One region of the Geobacillus sp. WSUCF-018B genome, then DNA from elsewhere that is predicted to be linked to it. Evidence: predicted binding sites of a transcription regulator. Region 1 holds the regulator's gene; the other holds the start of a gene.

Evidence for each region. The regulator Rex, encoded in region 1, represses fermentation and respiration genes when NADH is low (regulators of the CRP and FNR family bind a similar motif). The targets are predictions, from matches to a motif close to TTGTGAAATATTTCACAA.
Region 2: the regulator Rex is predicted to act here: its motif matches at 1,620-1,637, upstream of nsrR (nitric oxide-sensing transcriptional repressor NsrR).

The regions. Positions count from the first base shown of each region.
Region 1 is NZ_PIJF01000070.1:4,943-8,647, reverse strand. It holds gene CV944_RS15380 (CPBP family intramembrane glutamic endopeptidase) at 1-285, shown strand, start outside; gene CV944_RS15375 (YdiK family protein) at 282-461, shown strand; gene tatC (twin-arginine translocase subunit TatC) at 526-1,275, opposite strand; gene tatA (twin-arginine translocase TatA/TatE family subunit) at 1,296-1,448, opposite strand; gene CV944_RS15360 (redox-sensing transcriptional repressor Rex) at 1,466-2,107, opposite strand; gene moaC (cyclic pyranopterin monophosphate synthase MoaC) at 2,123-2,611, opposite strand; gene abc-f (ribosomal protection-like ABC-F family protein) at 2,707-3,705, shown strand, end outside.
Region 2 is NZ_PIJF01000046.1:19,825-23,529, forward strand. It holds gene speE (polyamine aminopropyltransferase) at 1-705, opposite strand, end outside; gene CV944_RS13030 (hypothetical protein) at 752-943, opposite strand; gene nsrR (nitric oxide-sensing transcriptional repressor NsrR) at 1,106-1,552, opposite strand; gene hmpA (NO-inducible flavohemoprotein) at 1,726-2,961, shown strand; gene CV944_RS17170 (hypothetical protein) at 3,042-3,224, shown strand; gene purU (formyltetrahydrofolate deformylase) at 3,175-3,705, shown strand, end outside.

The DNA.
Region 1 (3,705 bases):
TTTGGCTCGCTTTATGAAAAATACAACTTTTGGTTGGCAGCGCTGGCCAGCTCGCTTCTGTTCGCTCTCGTCCACATGGAGCCGGAGCATTTGCTTTTGTACACGTCCATGGGGATGGTGTTCGCCTTTTTATACGCCAAAACCGGACGCATTTTCGTGCCGATGTTCGCCCATGTAGCAATGAACACGTTTGTTGTTGCCGTTCAAATTTTGTTGGCTGATGAATTGGAAAACATGATGCGCCAAGCGGAACTGCCGCTGGCCATTTGGAGGATTTGGCTATGACGCGCCATCCGCGGCTGTTTTCTGTTCCGTATTTCATCTTGGGCTTCCTGTTTACGTATTTGGCGATCGAAAGCGTTCATGAAACGATTTGGAACGTCTCAACCATCGCGTTGGCGGCGCTGGCCGCTTTTGATTTCGGCACCGCCTTTCGCTTGTTCTTCACACCGAGACAATAAAACCCTCCCCATTGGGGGAGGGTTTTTGCCTGGCGCCGTATGAACCGTCCTCTTGATGCTGCCCTCAATATGGATCGCCGCTTCCTTCCTCCGCCGCTAATTGCGCCTTTCGATAGCCGATTTTGGCAACCCAGATGCTCCCCTCATACAAAAGCGTCAGTGGAATCATGACGATCACTTGCGACAACACATCCGGCGGCGTAATGACCGCCGCTAAAATAAGCAGCGCCAAATACGCATACTTGCGGATGCGAACAAGAAGCTGCGGCGTAATAAGCCCTAAGCGGGTGAAAAACAGGACAACAATCGGCAGCTGAAACACGATGCCAAACGGCAGCACGAGCTGCAGCAAAAACTGAAAATATTCATTAATGCCGATCATCTGTTGAATGCCGAGCCGTTCCGCCAGCTGATTCATAAACCGGACGACAAATGGAAACAAGACGAAATACGCAAAACCAACCCCGGCTAAAAATAGAATGATCGATGCTGGAATGTAGCTGAGCGTTGTTTTCCGCTCTTTTTCATACAGCCCCGGACTGACGAACGCCCAAATTTGATAGAGCAGCACCGGAGCGGTCAGTACAGCGGCGATGACAAAGGCAAACTGAAAATACACTTTGATCGGGTCGGTGAGGCGGAACGCGTTCATCGTCAGCTGTTTCGCTTCCGCAGTGTGCTGCAAATACACAATGACGTCATCGACAAAAAAGAAGCTGGCTACAAGCGCCGCAACGAAAAAGAGAAGCACGATGATCAGCCGTTTCCGCAGCTCTCCGAGGTGTTCATACACGGACATTTCTTTGTCATTCATCGTTTCCCCATCCTGCCTTGTCATCGGTCGGTTTTCGTTTCTTCGTCATCAGCGAGCCCTTTTGTGGCGTCTTTAAACTCGCGAAGCGACTGGCCGAACGACCGTCCCAACTCCGGCAGCTTTTTCGTGCCAAACAGCAACAAAATGACAAGAACGAGCAACAAATATTTCATGTGTTGTTCTCTCCTTTTTACGATGGCGATGGATAGTTTTTCAAAAAATAGACGAGCGACTGCAGCTCAATGGCTAAATCGATATGATGGACGCGAATATGGTTTGGCACGTTCAGCCGCGCCGGAGTAAAGTTTAAAATGCCTTTAATTCCTTGCGCGACAAGGCGGTCGGTCAGCGCTTGAGCTGCGGCGGCCGGCACGGTTAAAATCGCGACCGGAATGTCGCCGCGAAGCCGCTCCTCCAGCTCATCGAGATGATAGACCGGCACCCCGCCGACTGTCGTTCCAACCTTCCGTTCATCGACATCAAACGCCATGACAATTTTCGTGTTGTTATTTTTCGAAAAGTTGTAGTTTAAAAAGGCGGTGCCTAAATTGCCGACGCCAAACAGAGCGACTTCGGTCACTTCGTCCTCTTCAAGTGTCTGGCGGAAAAACGACAACAAATAATTGACATTATACCCGTATCCTTTTTTGCCGAGCGCGCCAAAATACGAAAAGTCGCGGCGAATTGTCGCCGGATCGACTTTCACCGCCTCGCTCAGCTCGGCGGAGGACACGCGCTGCTTCCCTGAGGCATGTAAATTTTTCAAAAACCGATAGTATAACGGCAGACGCTTGGCAGTCGCCTGCGGGATTTTCGGTTGTTCGTTGCTCATCGTTTCATCCCCCAGTTAATCGGTTTTCCGTCGATAATGGCCGGACTTCCCGCCCGTTTTCTCGACCAAATACGTTGGACCGATCGTCATTCCTTTATCGAGCGATTTGCACATGTCGTACACAGTCAATGCGCATACCGAGGCCGCCGTCAGCGCTTCCATCTCCACTCCTGTGCTCCCTTTCGTTTTGACCGTCACGGTAATCACAAGTTTATACGCTTCCGCCTCTTTTTCCCAAGCAAAGGCAATATCGATGCCTTTTAACATAAGCGGATGGCACATCGGAATGAGATCGGCCGTTTTTTTCGCCGCCATGACCCCGGCCACCTGGGCTACCGCCAGCACATCACCTTTCTCAATGGCATTGTTCGTCATCTTTTCATAAATCTCTTCGTTGACGGTGACGCTCGTTCTCGCCACCGCTATCCTGACCGTATCTTCCTTGTGTGTAATGTCGACCATTTTCGCCCGGCCTTGTTCATTGAAATGCGTAAACGATGCCAAGACAATCTCCTCCATTTATCACTATACACCATTTTTCGTCATCTGTCTTTGACCGTTTTCGCGACTTGCGTTAAACTATTCGCGAGGTGACGGACATGATCATTTTGCAAGTGAATGGGCTCACGAAATATTTTGGCGCTGACCTTATTTTATCGAATATAAAACTAGAAATACAGTCCCGCGCCCGCATTGCTCTTGTCGGCCGCAACGGCGCAGGCAAATCGACGCTGCTGAAGATCATCACCGGCGAACTTTCTTCCGACAGCGGTGAAATCATCAAGCCAAGCCATATCAAAATCGGCTATTTGGCGCAAAACAGTGGGCTCGACTCGTCACGCTCCATTTGGGACGAGATGCTGGACGTATTCGCGCCGCTCCGGGCGATCGAAGCGCAGCTGGCAGAGCTCGGCGCCCAACTTGGCGACCCGGATCTGCTCGCCGATCCGTCCCGCTACGAAAAAACGCTTCAAGCGTATGACAACCTGCAAGAGCAATACAAAGAACAAGGGGGCTATCAGTATGAAGCCGACATCCGCTCTGTTTTGCACGGGCTGCAATTTTCGTCATACGATTACCAAACAACGCCCGTTTCCTCGCTAAGCGGCGGACAGCGGACGCGGCTCGCCCTTGGAAAACTGCTGTTGGCCAAGCCGGACTTGCTCATTTTAGACGAGCCGACGAACCATTTGGACCTCGATACGCTCACATGGCTCGAGCAATATTTACAGGCATACCCCGGCGCCGTTCTGCTCGTTTCCCACGACCGCTACTTTTTGGACAAAGTCGTCACCGAAGTGTACGAGCTGTCCAACGCGACGCTTAAGCGGTATAGCGGCAATTACAGCCGCTATTTGGAGCTTCGGGTCGAGCAATACGAACAAGAGCTAAAACGATACGAAAAGCAACGGGAGGAAATCGCCCGCCTTGAAGACTTCATCCGGCGCAACATCGCCCGCGCCTCGACAACGAAACGGGCGCAAAGCCGGCGAAAGCAGCTTGAAAAAATGGAGCGGCTTGAACGCCCGGCCGGAGATGAAAAATCAGCTTCTTTTTCTTTTGCGATTGAGCGGCCGAGCGGCCATGAGGTGCTCACC
Region 2 (3,705 bases), on a different contig from region 1:
AACCGCCGTGTACACGAGCACATGCGGGAACAATTCGCGAATGTTGCGGTATGTCCGCTTCAAAATATCGAGATGGAAAATGGGCGACTGGCTTTGGCACACCATGAGCCCGTCCTCTTTTAATGCCCGGTGCACGTTGGCATAAAACTCCGGTGAAAACAGCGCCTCAGCCGGGCCGACCGGGTCGGAGGAGTCGATCATGATGACGTCGTACTCGCGTTCCTTTCCGCGCACAAAGGCGACACCGTCGCCATAAATGAAGTGGACGCGCGGGTCGGACAAATTGCCGGAGACGGCCGGCAAATGTTCTTTGCACGCCCGGACGACCTTCTCATCAATTTCCACCATCTCGATCGCCTCGAGGCGGGCATACTTAGCCGTTTCTCTGGCTGCCCCGCAGTCTCCCCCGCCGATGATCAGCGCCCGTTTGGCTTCCGGATGAAACTGAAGCGGCACGTGCGAAATCATCTCATTATAAATATGGCCGTCAATCGAGGTCGTTTGCACGACGCCGTCCAGTACGAGCATGCGGCCAAAATCATACGAATCCAAAATCATGACATGCTGATACTCGGATGGCTCGGCAAAGATCACCTCTTTGATCCGGTAGCTAATTTTCAAATTGTCGCGGTCATCTTCGGTGAGCCAAAGCTCTCCGTTGTCCATATGCAAGTAAGGGGGTAAAGCGTTTCCTTGCTGTTTCATTGTTACCTCCTTTGGTTTTGCAGTTTTTTCTCACACCTTTCTAATCTTAATATATTATGCTCGCGGTGGCAAACAAAGGGGTTTGCCGGCCGGTGCCGGACGTGTTCATCCCGCCGCCCATGTTCGACGACTGGTTGCGTTTTTCCGGCCGCTCCTCGTCTTGGCCGCCGCAGCCGGCACAAAGGCTGACCGCTAACGCGCAAATGGCGGCAAGCGGCATCATCCATCGTTTTCGCATCTTTTCCTCCTCCTTTCGTTTCCATCATAAACTGAGACGGCGGGCGACGACCACGACATCGTATGATTCCATCGTTCCGTCTCCCTTCATGCGGCGATGCTTGCTTATAGTGTGCCTGTCAACAGACAAAATAACACTCCCCGCCATTCGGACGGAGAGTGTTTATCGATTGCGCCGCTCCCCAAGCAAAGCACGAAGCGACGTACGGTTTTCAAGCAAATCAGCGAGCGTATACGCATCGAGCACACGCAAAAACGCTTCTAACGCCTCGCGAAGCGCAAAACGGAGCCGGCATGAAGGCGTCAGCACGCATTCATTACCGTGAGCGGCGAAGCACTCCACAAGCGACAAATTGTCTTCCGTCTCGCGAACGACCGCACCGATGACAATCTCCTCCGGCCGTTTCGCCAGGCGAATCCCGCCGTTGCGTCCGCGGATCGTTTCGATGTAGCCAAGCTTGCCGAGCTCATGGACAATTTTGCTTAAATGATGCTCAGACAGCGAAAACGCAGTGGAAATTTCCTTAATGTTCGTTTTTTCTCCTTCCTCAAGCGTCCCTAAAAACAAGAGGACGCGCAACGCGTATTCCGTGTAGTTGGTTAACTGCATCTTCGTCCACAACCTTTTATGCAACATGATCGAATTTTATTGTACCATACCCGCTTCGCACGGGGAATTGTGAACAATTTGTTAAAGATGTATTTGAAATATTGCTTTTTGTTGCCGTCCATGTTTGAATAAAAGATGTATTTGAAATACATGTTTTGTGAGGGGATGGAACAATGACTACGATCACAACTTTACATCCGAAAACGATCGAAATCGTCAAATCGACCGTGCCGGTATTAGAGAAGCACGGGGAACAGATTACGAAACGGTTTTATGAACTCATGTTTTCCAATCATCCGGAGCTGCTGAATGTGTTTAACCATGCCAACCAAAAACAAGGGCGGCAGCAACGCGCCTTGGCGGCAGCCGTGTACGCGGCAGCGCGCTATATCGATCAATTGGACGCCATTTTGCCGGTCGTGCGGCAAATCGGCCATAAACACCGGAGCTTAGGCATCCAGCCGGAACAATATCCGATCGTCGGAAAACATTTGTTGCTCGCGATCAAAGACGTGCTTGGCGACGCCGCCACGGATGAAGTCATTGCCGCGTGGGCGGAAGCATACGAAGCCATTGCCGCTGTTTTCATTCAAGTCGAGAAGGAACTCTACGAGGAAGCAGCGGCCAAACACGGCGGCTGGCGCGGTTTCCGCCGCTTTGTCGTCACAAAAAAGGTGAAGGAAAGCGACATCATCACGTCGTTTTATTTCGAGCCGGAAGACGGCGACGCCATCAGCGACTATTTACCAGGTCAATACGTGAGCGTAAAACTGGACATCCCTGGTGAAACGTATACGCACATTCGCCAATACAGCTTATCGGACGCCCCCGGCAAAGGGTATTACCGCATCAGTGTCAAACGGGAAGCAGCAACAGCGGAAAAACCGGCCGGCATCGTGTCGAACTATTTGCATGACCACATTCACGAAGGCGATGTCGTCGAGTTAAGCGCTCCAGCCGGCGACTTTACGCTCGACTTGACACACGAAACGCCGGTTGTGCTGATCAGCGGCGGCGTTGGGGTCACTCCGCTTTTAAGCATGGCGAATACATTGGCCATCCGTCAGCCGAATCGTCCGGTGACGTTTCTTCAAGCTGCCCTAAACGGCCGCGTGCAAGCCTTTGACGAAGAGTTGCGGGCATTGGCCAAACGCCCATCGTTTGCCTACCATCTCTGTTACGAATCGCCGTCTGAAGACGACCGCCGTCATCCGCATTTCGGCAAAGAAGGACGGATCGACCTTGCTTGGATGAAAACGGTCATTCCGACTCGCGACGCTGACTTTTATTTCTGCGGCCCGGTGCCATTTATGAAAACGGTCTACCGCGCCTTAGCAGAGTGGGGCGTGCCGGAAGAACGCATCCATTACGAATTTTTCGGCCCGGCCGGCGATTTGACGAAAGACTGATCACGGGCAGGCCAAAGGGTGTCTCCTACATAACGAGACACCCTTTTTCACTGCCATTTTACTCGAGGGGAGATGTTCTTTTGAATATCGCCCCTTCCGCCGCAGGGGCAAAGGCGGCTTTTCTTGCAAAAAAGATGGACCGTGCAGTTGGCAAGCGGATGATTTTTTTGTATGATGAAAACCAAACGACGGAAAGAAAAGGGAGAGAACAACATGACGACGTTTCGCCAACATCGCTGGCAATCATTTTTGCAAGGCTATGAAGATCGCGCCCGCCTGCTCATTTCCTGTCCGGATCGTCCAGGCATTGTCGCCGCGGTCACGTCCTTCTTGTATGAGCAAGGCGCCAATATCGTCGAATCGAGCCAATACTCGACCGATCCGAAAGGGGGTACGTTCTTCCTCCGTTTGGAGTTTGACTGCCCGAACATCGCGGAACGAAAAGACCAGATCGAAGCGGCCTTTGCCCCGATCGCCGCTGAGTTTGGCATGGATTGGCATCTTCGCCTCCATAACGACATTCGGCGGATCGCCATTTTTGTCTCAAAAGCGGAGCACTGCTTGCTTGAACTTCTTTGGCAATGGCAGGCAGGCGAACTGATCGCCGATATCGCTCTTGTTGTCAGCAACCATCCGGATTTGCGCGATGCGGTCGAGCCGTTTGGCATCCCGTATGTGCACATTCCCGTGACGAGCGAAACGAAGGCGGACGCCGAGGCGAGGCAAATCCGCCTGCTTCATGAC